DNA from 4 places in the Candidatus Enterococcus ikei genome. Region 4 is predicted to be linked to each of the others. Evidence: riboswitches for the same ligand, from Rfam matches in the RefSeq annotation. Region 4 holds a riboswitch; each other region holds the start of a gene.
The links. A riboswitch is a leader RNA that binds a small molecule or an ion and turns the genes downstream of it on or off. The one in region 4 is predicted to bind magnesium.
Positions count from the first base shown of each region.

Region 1: another riboswitch for magnesium. It lies ahead of mgtA (magnesium-translocating P-type ATPase); the one in region 4 lies ahead of JZO69_RS10600 (LCP family protein).
Region 2: another riboswitch for magnesium. It lies ahead of JZO69_RS04705 (phosphatase PAP2/LCP family protein); the one in region 4 lies ahead of JZO69_RS10600 (LCP family protein).
Region 3: another riboswitch for magnesium. It lies ahead of JZO69_RS06865 (LCP family protein); the one in region 4 lies ahead of JZO69_RS10600 (LCP family protein).

Region 1 covers NZ_JAFLWD010000007.1:11,815-15,032, forward strand. Annotated here, with positions in the region: gene JZO69_RS02845 (LysR family transcriptional regulator) at 1-597, opposite strand, end outside; M-box (ykoK) riboswitch at 1,281-1,451, shown strand; gene mgtA (magnesium-translocating P-type ATPase) at 1,569-3,218, shown strand, end outside.
Region 2 covers NZ_JAFLWD010000009.1:137,311-140,528, forward strand. Annotated here, with positions in the region: gene JZO69_RS04700 (hypothetical protein) at 197-715, shown strand; M-box (ykoK) riboswitch at 921-1,088, shown strand; gene JZO69_RS04705 (phosphatase PAP2/LCP family protein) at 1,358-2,938, shown strand; gene JZO69_RS04710 (diaminopimelate dehydrogenase) at 3,047-3,218, shown strand, end outside.
Region 3 covers NZ_JAFLWD010000015.1:5,618-8,835, forward strand. Annotated here, with positions in the region: gene JZO69_RS06860 (glycoside hydrolase family 3 protein) at 1-641, opposite strand, end outside; M-box (ykoK) riboswitch at 1,005-1,174, shown strand; gene JZO69_RS06865 (LCP family protein) at 1,455-2,381, shown strand; gene JZO69_RS06870 (FtsW/RodA/SpoVE family cell cycle protein) at 2,378-3,218, shown strand, end outside.
Region 4 covers NZ_JAFLWD010000025.1:22,280-25,497, forward strand. Annotated here, with positions in the region: gene JZO69_RS10590 (DUF4809 family protein) at 1-199, shown strand, start outside; gene JZO69_RS10595 (DUF4303 domain-containing protein) at 329-826, opposite strand; M-box (ykoK) riboswitch at 1,139-1,307, shown strand; gene JZO69_RS10600 (LCP family protein) at 1,436-2,350, shown strand; gene JZO69_RS10605 (FAD-dependent oxidoreductase) at 2,524-3,218, shown strand, end outside.

The sequences.
Region 1 (3,218 bases), on a different contig from region 4:
TTCGTAAATTTTGTTTGAATAATTGATTAGTGGTATTTGCTGCAAATCTTCCGCCGTTAATTCATCTAACTCGGATAATTGATTGTTAGTGCTGACGAAAATACTATATGATTCAGAAAAAATTAAGTCACTTGTTATTTTCGAATTTGTTTCTGACAAAATACCGATAGCAATGTCGATTTCATTATTTCCTAGTACCTCTTCTAGATTTTCAAAATAACTGTACTCAAGCGAAACAGAGGGATAATGAAGACGGAATTCCGTTAATAATTTAGCAATTAAATAATCGATATCAGGTAAATTAGTACCGATTTTGATTGTTGCAGTTTCTCCAGTATGAACGAGTAAGTTGATTTCATTGACTGCCATGTCAAATTCTTTAAAAATTTTTTCTCCTCTAGTTTGTAGCACAAGCCCTTCTGCGGTTAACTTGTTATTACCGTAATCTCTTGTTATCAATTGAGCATGTAATTCCAGTTCTAATTCGCGGATATGAGTGCTCAAATAAGGTTGAGAAATACCTAATTCCTCCGATGTCTTTGTAAAGCTTTTGCTTTTACATAATGCTAAAAAATAATCTAAGTGTTTTAGTTTCATTTCCCCATCTCCTTCACTCAAGTAAAAATAAAATTCTAATCACATATAAGATAAAATAATTTTAGATAAAATAGTTCATTTTTTTAAAAAATATATAAAAATTTAATAGTATCTATGATTATTTTGAAATAAGCATAATTTGATGTACAGGAGAAAGAGCAATTTTCAGACAAATAGGAAAAGAGCCTCTTCAATTGGTGATAGCAGACCAATTGAAGAGGCTTTTATCAGGTTGTTGCTTTCTGATAAGAAATGATGAACGTTAAATCATGCACTGTAAATAATTTATTTACTCGTTCATTATATTCGTACTGATGCATTTAAACCATTCTATTTTACTTATAGTGCTATTCCTTTTTGTATGGATTAAATATGAGAATCTTGAGAAAACAAATCCCACTTCGCAGAAAATACGAAGTGGGATTTATCCGAGTTAATATTGTAAAAAGGAGTATGGATTGTGCATAAACGAAGTTGGGATGTTCGTCTACATAACTATCATAAATAGAAATGAGCAAATAAACCATCCCTTTTTATTTATACCTTTATTCTATTTTGTAAATGATTTGATGTTGGCTAACAAAAGCTTAAGTACGCTGATAAAACTATATACAAAAAAAGTTATAGCGGTATAAGTTTTTTAGTCTATAAAAAAATGATGTAACTCATTAGAATGATAGTGTAATTCTTCTTGTTAGGTGAGGCTCCTATACAAACACAGGCTACTGCCCAAAAACGTCGAGAGACGCCAATGGGTAGAACAGGAATTGTCGGATTAAGGCTTTTCATAAGGTAGCTAAAAGCTGATGCTTTTTACGTTGTATAGTGCCAAAACTCAACGATTGCGAAGACTCACGGCAGAGCGGGCTGAGTTTTCAGTGCGTTTTTTTTGTGTGGAAAGGATGTGGTTAGTGTGCCAGAAGATAGTTCGATCAATAAATCAGTAATTGAAAGAAAAGAGGAAAAGACAGATGCAAAAAGAAATGAAGAACATGATCCATGAAAAAGCATATCAAAAATTAGCTAACCTATCTATCGATAAAGTATTAGAAAATTTTTCATCTTCTTGGGATGGACTAAAAGCCAGAGAAGTACAACGTTCTAAGGATAAATTTGGCGTAAATAAAATCACTGATGATAAAAAGAAATCATTTATTTATACGGTGATAAAATCATATGTTACCCCATTTACAGTTGTATTGATGATTCTTGCAACTATTTCATTTTTTACGGAATATGTTTATGCAGAACCAAGTGAAAAAGACCTTGCCGGCGTATTGATCATGCTCGTTATGGTTTTGTTAAGTGGAACAATGAGCTTAGTTCAATCAGTAAAATCAAGCAATGCAGTTAGTAAATTGCAAAATATGATTCAGATAACTGCAACAGTTACTAGAGAAAATAAAGAAATGGAAATCCCCATGGATGAAGTTGTCTGCGGTGATTTAGTTAAACTTTCAGCAGGTGACATGATTCCAGCAGATTTACGTCTGATCCATGCCAAAGACTTGTTCATCTCACAATCTGCGATGACCGGAGAAAGTTTTCCAGTTGAAAAGAAAGTAAAAAATACAGTGCATACCAACAATAACCAAACAGATTTTGAAAATTTGTTATTTTTAGGCAGTAACGTGGTCAGTGGCAGCGGCGTTGGTGTTGCAGTTCGAGTCGGTGACAATACTTTATTTGGAAAAATTGCTCAAGATGTAGCAGATGACGAGAAAAAAACTAGTTTTGAATTAGGTGTGAATAAAACAACCTGGCTTTTGATTCGTTTTATGATGGTGATTACACCAGCGGTATTTTTGATTAATGGAATCACTAAAGGTAATTGGAGCGAAGCGTTGATGTTTGCGATTGCGACAGCGGTCGGTTTGACACCAGAAATGCTGCCAATGATCGTAACGACAAATTTGGTCAAGGGTTCTAGAGATATGGCAAAAGAAGGAACGATCATGAAAAATGTCAATGCGATTCAAAACTTTGGAGCGATGGATATTTTATGTACCGATAAAACCGGGACATTAACACAAGACAAAGTTATTTTAGAATACCACTACAATACGTCGTGTCAAGAAGATCGCAAAGTACTGCAGTCTGCTTTTTTAAATAGTTATTTTCAAACAGGTCTTCGTAATTTAATCGATAAAGCAATTATTGAAGCGACATCAAAAGAATTAACCATTGATGAAGAAGATTATTTTAAAATCGATGAAATACCTTTCGATTTTAATCGTAGAAGAATGAGTGTGGTTGTCAAAGATAGAAGAGCCAATCAAAGTAGCTTGATCACAAAAGGTGCAGTTGAAGAAATGCTTCAGGCCTGTTCTTATATCAATCAAGGTGGCGAGATTGTTCCAATCACGTCAGAAATAAAAAAACAAGTGCTAAAAACAGTGAATGACTTAAATGAAGATGGTCTAAGAGTGTTAGCAATCGCTGATAAGAAAGTCAATAATCAGTTAGATGATTATTCTGTTGAAGATGAAAAAGAACTTGTTTTACAAGGGTATCTAGCATTTTTAGATCCTCCTAAAGAAACGGCAGCGCAAGCTATCCAAGCGTTGAAAAATAACGGAGTTTCAGTAAAAATCTTAACTGGTGATAATGAGTTAGTTACA
Region 2 (3,218 bases), on a different contig from region 4:
GGTCAAAAAGGTGTTTTTTTTTGAAAATATTGACTGTTACAGAATTTTTTTTTGCCTCAATACGCTCTTTGTGGTTATTATAATTTTCAAAAAGTCCATAAATCTACTTTTAAAGTAATATATTGAACGTTTTTTGTGTTAGAAAAATATTATTATTATCATGTAATATATTTCACAAATAGAAAAGGTGGTAATAATGATGAAGGCAACAGGAAGATTGTTACATGTTAAAAGATTGGTCAGTTTCTTTATGGTTTTGAGTACATTGATTGGTGTAAGCTTATCGTTTGGTATTGATAGCTATGCAGCGCTGCCCACTGGGAAAGCTGCGATGATCGGAGGAGACGCAAATACTAATAAGATAAAAGGATATTTTACAGGCCGACGTGACTTAAATAATTGGGAATATGCAACGTTAGGTAGTAAAAGTGAAGGTGTTTACTTAGAAAAAGAACCGGGGACTATTAGCTATTACAAAATTAGGTCTGCTAATCCTATTTTTAAAGATTATAACTATTTTACAGTATCAAATAGAGGGTATATTTATTTAAGTAAAAAAAGTGATGCAGCTTCGTTTATGATTAGTGAACAAGAAACAGGATTAAGCAATGTTTACCATAATGGTTCTCCAGTAAATACATATGGAGACTATATTACTGTTGGTAAAGCAACTGGCTCAGATAAAACTATTTGGCTTTTTATGTCCCAAACGTAAATAATTAAAATAACTTTTATATTTCCTTCGAGCCGCATAATGCTTTCATCTTGCATTGTGCGACTTTTATTTTGTTGCAAGTTCTATTTCTTCATTCAAACAACCTAAATCAAATTTGTGATTTAAAATTAAGAAAACATAAAGACTCTTAAAATAACTTGAAAAAACTTTTTCATAGCGGTACTATTTAACAAAATGAATAGATAAATAACCTTGTTAGGTGAGGCTCCTATACAAACATAGGCTATTGCGCAGAAACGTCGAAAGACGCCAATGTGTAAAACAGGAATTGTCGAATTAAGGCTTTTCATAAAATAGCTAAGAATTTTTCTTTACGTTGTATAGTGCTAAAACTCAGACGATGAGATTGATTGAAAGTCAAACGTCTTAGGAAAAAAATGTTTGGCTTTTTTCTTTTGGTAAAGTAGCAACCGATTGCATTTACTGAATGTATACCGTCTTTGTACCTGCTTGTGTTTTTTTGGAGTGAGGTTGGTTGGAGATGGAAAAGACTGCTAAATGATTCACTCCTAACTAATAGGAAATAGAATCTTTTAGCAGTTTTTTAGGTAATGCTTATATTTACGAACCAAGTTTGAATTAGTTTTTTTAATGAATATAGGAATGAAGGGATTTTATCACATGTATATGTCGAAAGAAAAGAAATTTACGCCAGTTATTTTTAGTATTGTACTTTTTTCATTACTTAGTTTTTTAGTTGTTAAAAAGGTTACTTGGTTCACTAATTTAGATTCATGGATTTATCAATTTAATTGGAAACCAAATGAAACACTGACTAGTTTGGTGAATCTATTTGCAAAAACTACAACAATCGTCCCTATTTTTATCGTGAGTCTTATAGTTTCATTTGTCCTATGGAGAAATCAGCATAAAGCACTAGCTATTTGGATGAGTAGCAATGTTTTAATAGTTAGTGCTTTTGGTTTTATCTTGAAACATCTGGTTGCACGGACAAGGCCAAATGTAGAACAATTAGCGGAGAAGACCTCTTACAGTTTTCCTAGTGGACATTCACTTTTAGCAATGTGTTTGGCATGTTCAGTCATTTTGGTCATCCACACATTTTCTCCAAAGAAAACGAAAAATTACAATGGCTTAAAAGGTCTATTGCTCCTTTATGTTCTGTTGATCGGCTTTAGTCGAATTTATTTAAGAGTTCATTATCCAAGTGATATCATCGCAGGTTTTCTATTAAGTTTTATTTGGGTAAATTTTTCCTACACTTGTCTTCAAAGAGTTTATTTGAATAAGAAATTGGCAACGTCAGAAACAAAAAAACGATTTATTCAAAGAACGATTTTAACTGCCTTAACATTTCTTTTAGTTGTCGTGGCGGGCGCTTCAGTGTATGGTGCAAGTGTGTTTAAGAATGTTCAAAAAACAGCAGATAAAATATATCAGCCGTTAAATCGAAAAACTAAATCTGCGCAATTGGGAAAGAGCGAGCCGGCCAGTTTTTTACTTTTAGGAATTGCCAATGATTCAAAGCGTAAGACGGATTTTCGAGCGAATACTATCATGGTTGTAACGGTGAATAATCAATTAAAGAAAACAACGATCACAAGTATTCCAAGAGATGCTTATGTAGAAATCATTGGGAAAGATGGAATGTACGATAAAATCAATCATGCACATTCCTTTGGTGGTGACGAAATGATGATCGATACGGTTGAACATTATTTAGATATCCCAATCAATCACTATTTTGTGATCAATATGGATGGTTTAGCGGATTTAAGTGATGCGGTTGGTGGAGTTACGGTCAATAATGATTTTGAGTTCGATGCAGAAGGAATCCATTATCCAAAAGGAAAACAGCATTTAGGTGGTTGGGAAACATTACAATACGCGAGAATGCGATACGAAGATCCGTTGGGGGATTACGGCAGACAAAAAAGGCAGCGGGAAGTAACGATTCAGCTTACTAAAGAATTAACTTCTATGAAAAATGTTCTTCGATACCAAGAATTATTAGATGTCATTGGAGATAATGGACAAACGGATATGACTTTGGATCAAATGATATTATTAATGAAAAATTACCAGCAAGCCCTGGGCGATATTGAGAGTTATCAAATGCAAGGAGAAGGGTTTACAGGTGATGGCTATACTGGCGATGGAGGGATTTCATATCAGCGTATTTCAGAAGAAGAGAAACAAAAAGTTACATCGGAATTAAAGAAACAATTGAATATAAACTAACTTGGCGTCCAAATGCTCTGTTTTCAAAAACCGAATGCCCAACTTCCGATTGTCAAATGACTTTTTCTTTTGGTATAATTTGATTCATAGAAGTGGAGGAATGTAAGTATGATAAAAGTTGCAATTATCGGGTACGGGAACCTGGGACGTGGCGTTGAGCGCGCGCTTAAGCAAAATAAAGACATGGAATTAGTAGGCATTTTTACAAGAAGATCACCTGAATTGGTTCAAACAGAAGGTGGACAAGCCTATAAAATGGAGGAGCTTACGTCTAAAAAAA
Region 3 (3,218 bases), on a different contig from region 4:
CTAGCAATTTCACCGAATTGCTTAACCAATGCTGGATCGAATGTCGCAGCTAAACCTAATTGTTCCGGCCATTTAGAAATATCTCCGCCAGCCCCTGCATTAAATTCTGTATCTGCACTTGTGCTGTGTCTAGGATCAGAACTAATATTCACAGGTATACCCAAATCTAAACTTTCTGCCATTGCCTGTATATTATTGGTCCACTCAGCGGCAATTTGAGGAGAATCAACAATGGTTAACAAGACATGACGAATATGGTCTTTTTTCAAAAATTCTTTTTGCTGATCTGTTAAATTAGATAGTGATCCAGTATAATCATTTAATGTTTTACCATCATATGTTCCAGAAAACATTTGAACAAAATGATTGTCATTTTTTGCTACAGTTTGATGGCGGCTATATAACATCAAACCGGCAATTTGTTCGATCGATAATTTCGAAACCAAATCCTCGATTCTTTCATCAATTGGTAACCGCCAATCTTCATAAGGATCTAAAACACCATTTTTATTTAAATCTTTAAATGCAAAACCATCTTCTTCTATCAATGTCACACCAGATGCTTCAGCATACCCAAGGGTTGCTCCATTTTCATTTTCAACAAGTGTCCAATTTCCTTGAGCTATTTTGCGATAGGTCATATCGATTTCCTCCTATTTCTAAATAAAAGTAAACGCATTCTTTTGCTAATTCAATCTTACAATTTTTTACGATCAAATGCGATACTAATTTTTATTCCAATATAAGTTTGTTATTTTCTGATTCACTTCAATTCTGCTTAAGAAAGTATAAAGAAAATAAAACTTAATCTATTCTCAATATTAAGTTTCTCTGATTTTTTCATAATAAAATGGTCAAACAAAATCCCTGCAATACTTGATTTTATAACTTAAAAAATTATAAAATCAAGCAAATGATGTACTTACTCCGTTCGTTATATTATAAAAAATTTAATACTTCCCTCATTGACTTCAAGTGATATTTTCACTATATTTAGGGCGATCTGAATAACTTGTTAGGTGAGGCTCCTATGGAAACACAGGCTACTGCTCAAAAATGTCGAAAGACAGTAATGGGTAGGACAGGAATTGTCGAATTAAGGCTTTTCACAAAGTAGCTAAAAGCTCTGCTTTTTACGTTTCATAGTGCTAAAACTCAACGATGAGAATGATGAAAAGCTCTATTTGTGCTGAAATCAATCCCCCTTCGCTGAGTTATTTTAAGCGAAGGTTTTTTATTTTTGATAAATAATATTGGCGAGTGTTAGGACTTTAGGAGGTGAAAATTGATGCACAAGAAGACATCTAGTTATTATTATGAACTATCTTCTTTAGTGTACAACCGCCTTTATCTATTATTCAGAGCAAAAAGAACTTTTTATACCGTCATCCAACTCAATTCCTGAAGCCAAACTTTATTTGATGATCAATTAAAATGATTAGCGAGGAATAAAAATGAAAACAGTAAAGAAACTTTTAATTTGTACGGTTCTTTTTGGCATATTGGTCGTTACCGCTACTGGAAGTTATATCGCTATTAGCTTTCATAATGGAAAAAAAACAGCCCAGTCTCAAGTAAATAAGTCTAAGAATACGAATTTTTCTGGTGATCAACAGACAAATCTAAAAGAAATCACGATTATGTTGATAGGCGATGACGGACGTGAAGATGATGAAGATGGTGGACGAGCAGATACGTTGATGGTCGCCCATTATAATAGCGAAACAAAACAACCAAAATTAGTCTCGATCATGAGGGATTCTTATGTGCAGATTCCTAATCATGGTTTAGAAAAAATCAATGCTGCTTATGCTTTTGGCGGCGCCGAATTAACAAAAAAAGTGTTAAACGATTCGTTTAACTTACCAATCAATTATTATATTTCTGCTAATTTTAATAACTTTATTCGATTAATCAATGAACTGTATCCAAAAGGCATTGAAATTGATGCGGAAAAAGACATCAACCTAGACAATGTTGATATCAAAAAAGGCAAACAAATCATGGATGGTAATACCTTGTTGCAATATGCCCGTTTTAGAATGGATGAAGAAGGCGATTTCGGTCGTGTCAGAAGACAACAACAAGTCATGGATGCCTTAGCCAAACAATCTAAAGAAGCAGTTTCATTCATGCAGCTACCTAAAATTGCCGGTGAAGCTATCGGTTACTTAGACACGAATATACCTGCTGATTTGCTAATAGATTTAGCTAAAGATTTTCTGAAAGGAACTGTTAAAAATCTCAAAACGTTATCCGTACCAGTTAAAGGGAGCTGGACTTTTAATGATTACACAGAGGCTGGAAGTGTTTTAGAGATCGACGAAACGCAAAATGCACAAGCCATTCATGAATTCTTGAATGATGGAGCAGAAAAATGAAACAGCACAACAGATTATCCAAATTGCACTATGTAGATTTTTATATTTTAATCCCTTATTTCATCCTATGTATCATCGGTATTTTAATGGTCTATAGTTCTAGCTCTTATCAGTTATTAGACAGCGAATTAGGAACAGCTAGTAAGGCTATCAAACAGACAATGTACTTTATTTTTAGTCTAGTCTGCATGTTTTTTGTTTATCGATTTAATTTGAGTGTACTTCGCAAGCCTAAAATGATGCATTTTATCTTAATCATGACCTTTCTTTCGATTATTTCTTTACCGTTTATCGGGACAAGTGTAGGTGGCGCCAAGCGCTGGATCAATTTAGGCGTACTTTTGTTTCAGCCTTCAGAGTTAGTGCCTTTGGTATTGGTTCTTTATTTAGCGGCAAATTTAGCAAAAACAGATACCTTAGTTCCTTTTACCTTTAAAAATCATAAACGTTCACTACTGGTTTCAATTTTCTTTATGTTTTTTGTTGCATTACAGCCAAATATTGCTGGAGCATCGATGATTTTTATTCTTGTTTTGGTTCTATTTTTATCCAGCGGTTTATCCCCTTTATTTATGTCACTAGCGTTGATTGGCTTTGTTGCACTAAAACGATTAGGCACCTTGATCTTATTGTCTATCCCAACTCATTGGATGCCACAAAAATTTGGTTATTTAGTGACACGATTTGAAGTAATGCAAAACCCATTTATTGATCCCACAGGCAAAGGCTTTCAAACGTCGAATGCGTACTATGCTATGCATAATGGCGGATTTTGGGGCTTAGGCTTAGCCAATAGCATTCAGAAAAAAGGCTTTTTGCCAGCAGCCGATACGGATT
Region 4 (3,218 bases):
TTTAGATGATTTTATTCTTTATAAAAAAGGAGATCACCAAGTTACACTTAAAGAAGAATATGATCATTTAACGTATTTCAGTGAAAACACAACGATTGAAACGACGGACCAAATGATCGATAAAAAAGCTTTATTTGAAAAAGTGAATAAAATTTTGACAACACTTTTCAACATCGAAGAATTAGACTTTAAATTATAGTAGATAAGTGCTGTAGAGGACAGAGCAAAATGAGTTGTTTTTGCTTTTACTAGCTATCGAATTTCTAATATGACGGGGAAGATGACTCACAGAGTTAGGTCCTCGTCATATTTTTGATTCTCTTTTTCATTAGTCGATTTGAAAATAGTCAATAACTGATATTTTTTCAAATCGATCGTGTGAGTCAGACGGATCTTCATCATGATCATAAACTAACAGTTTGAAATCGTCTGTTTTAGGAATGCGCTGAAAAGTCTCACTTTCTAGTAAGAGCAGCATTTGCTGACAAAGCCATTCAAGAACAGTTTCGATATCTTCATCGTCTTCCACCCAATCATCAAATAAATGAAGAGAAGTAAAACGTTGATCTTCATCCCAGTCGCCGGCATTGTACTTCATTTGTTCGATTTGCTGATTGTTATAGCCTTTAGCTGTATAGTAGTCGGTTGTTTCTTGCCAAAGTTCTGTCGTATTAAAGCAGAGATTTATCTCACCTTCTTCGTGGATATTGCAGTCCAGGGCAAACGCATAAAATGTTTCATCCGAGTGATCTAATAAAAAGTTATCAATGCTATCGGTTAAAAAATTAAAAAAGAATTCTTGCTGTTTCTCTAAAAAATTATCCATTTATATCCTCCAAAGGTATGTTCTTCTAAACATTGAAACAGATATTACAGAAAATGTCTATCTAAATCATGAGATATAGGCAAAAGATCACGTTGGTTGCGAGCGGGTATCTATTTGAAGTATCAATAAAAAAGCAAAAATGTTTAAGAAACCATAAAGATTATCTGTAATTTTATCATTGTAACTAACTGAATCAGTTACGTAAGTGTCTGAGTAATCGGTAGTTTTATTTTCTAGCTACTTGTTTTTGGCGGGAATTTATCCAATTTTAATTTGACTTTGTGAGGCGATACGCTTATAGTGTAAAATGAATTAAATACTTGTTAGGTGAGGCTCCTATATAAACATAGGCTGCTGCTCAGAAATGTCGAAAGACAGGCACGGGTAGGACAAAAGTCGTCGAATTAAGGCGATTTTCAAAGCAGCTAAAAGCAATGCTTTTTACGTTATATAGTGCTAAAACTCAACGAAGAGAAGATCTAGGTAAGTTGTAATAACTGGCGGTCGTCGTGAGTTTTAACTACTGTAATCTAATCCCTTCGCTGAGTGTTCTTGGTGGAGGTTTTTTTATACACCGCAAAACATTCGAGTTGTAGAAAGGAATCAACAATGAAAAAATCTGTAAAAATAGGAATTATTACGTTATTATCAATTCTCCTAGTGGTCGTTAGTGCAGGCTGTTATGCAGCGATCTCATTTCAAACAGCGAAAGAAAAAAGTGAAGCAAAACTTTCTGATAAAAACCAAAATTTTACTGGTGATGAGCAAACAAGCGATAAAGAACTGACTGTGATGGTAGTCGGAAATGATTCGAGAGATGATGACGAGGATCAAGGACGTTCAGATACGCTTATGGTCGCGCACTATGATGGAAAAACGAAACAGCCTAAATTGATTTCGATCATGAGAGACAGCTATGTAACATTTCCTGATGGCGGACAAGATAAAATAAATGCAGCATACGCTTACGGTGGTGCGCAAATGACAAAAGATGTACTGAAGACTAATTTTAATTTACCAATCAATTATTATGTGGTGATGGATTTTAAAGAGTTCAGTGATATTATTGACGAGCTATATCCAAAAGGAGTCACGATCGAAGCTGAAAAAGATATCAATCTAGATGGTGTCGATATATTTAAAGGCAAGCAGACGTTGCATGGAAATAGCTTATTACAATATGCACGTTTTAGAATGGATGAAGAAGGAGATTTTGGTCGTATAAGACGTCAACAGCAAGTTATGGATGCATTGATCGATCAGTCAAAAGATTTGATTCCAGTTTGGGAATTGCCGCAAGTTGCAGGAAAACTAGTTGGTAAAATCGATACCAATGTCCCAACTAACCTCTTGATCGATTTAGCTAAAGATTTCTTATCTGGAAAAGTAAAATCATTAAAATCACTTTCAGTTCCGGTAGAAGGTTCATGGAACTTCAATGATTACACAGAGTCTGGCAGTGTTATTGAGCTAGATGAGCAGCAGAATGCTGAAGCAATCCAAGCTTTTCTTAAGGGAAATTAATATGTAACTAAATATAAACGGTCTGTCTACTCAAGTATCTGTTGAGTAAGCAGATCTTTTTTTTATTAAAATAACTAATAAAATCAGCGTATCTCTATGCGTTGTGATTAAGCATATGATATTCTTTAGGAAAACGTTTTATTCATTGGAAAGAAGGACTGACTTTGAAAGTTGTGATTATTGGCGCTTCTTTTGCCGGAGTATCTGCTGCATTAGCTACTAGAAAAAAACACCCTAAAGCTGAAATTTATTTAATTGAAAAACAACAAACAGTTGGTTATTTACCAGGTGGGATCAATCTTTATTTTAATGAAGTGATTGAGCCTATCGAAGATGCTCAATTTATTTCAAAAAAGCAATTGGCAGACAAAAACATTCACTTATTATTAAATACAAAAGTGATCAGTGTAGATTCAAAGCAGCATACCATCAAATGTGAGACACAAGAGACAGAATCTCTTTTGTCGTTTGATAAATTAATTTTAGCGACTGGTTCAAGTCAATGGTCACAGAAAATTCTGGGCAGTGATTCGGAAAAGGTTTTAAAATATAAATTTTTACCTGGCGTTATACAAGCAATCGAGCAATTGGAAACAAGCGATAAAGTAGCCTTGATCGGCGGTGGTCAGATCGGAGCAGAAGCAGCCGATACATTGGTGAAAAAAGGGAAAGAAGTACATTTGTTTGAGCGGATGGATTACTTATTATTTAAGTATTTTGATCAAGAAATGATTCAGCCAGTCCAAGAAGAACTAGAAGCAAAAGGAGTCGTTTTTCATTTTGATGAGACTGTAGAGAAAATTAACGATACAGAAGACGGTTTGATAATAGAGACGAAAAAATCTCGCTTACCATGTGATTCTGCTAT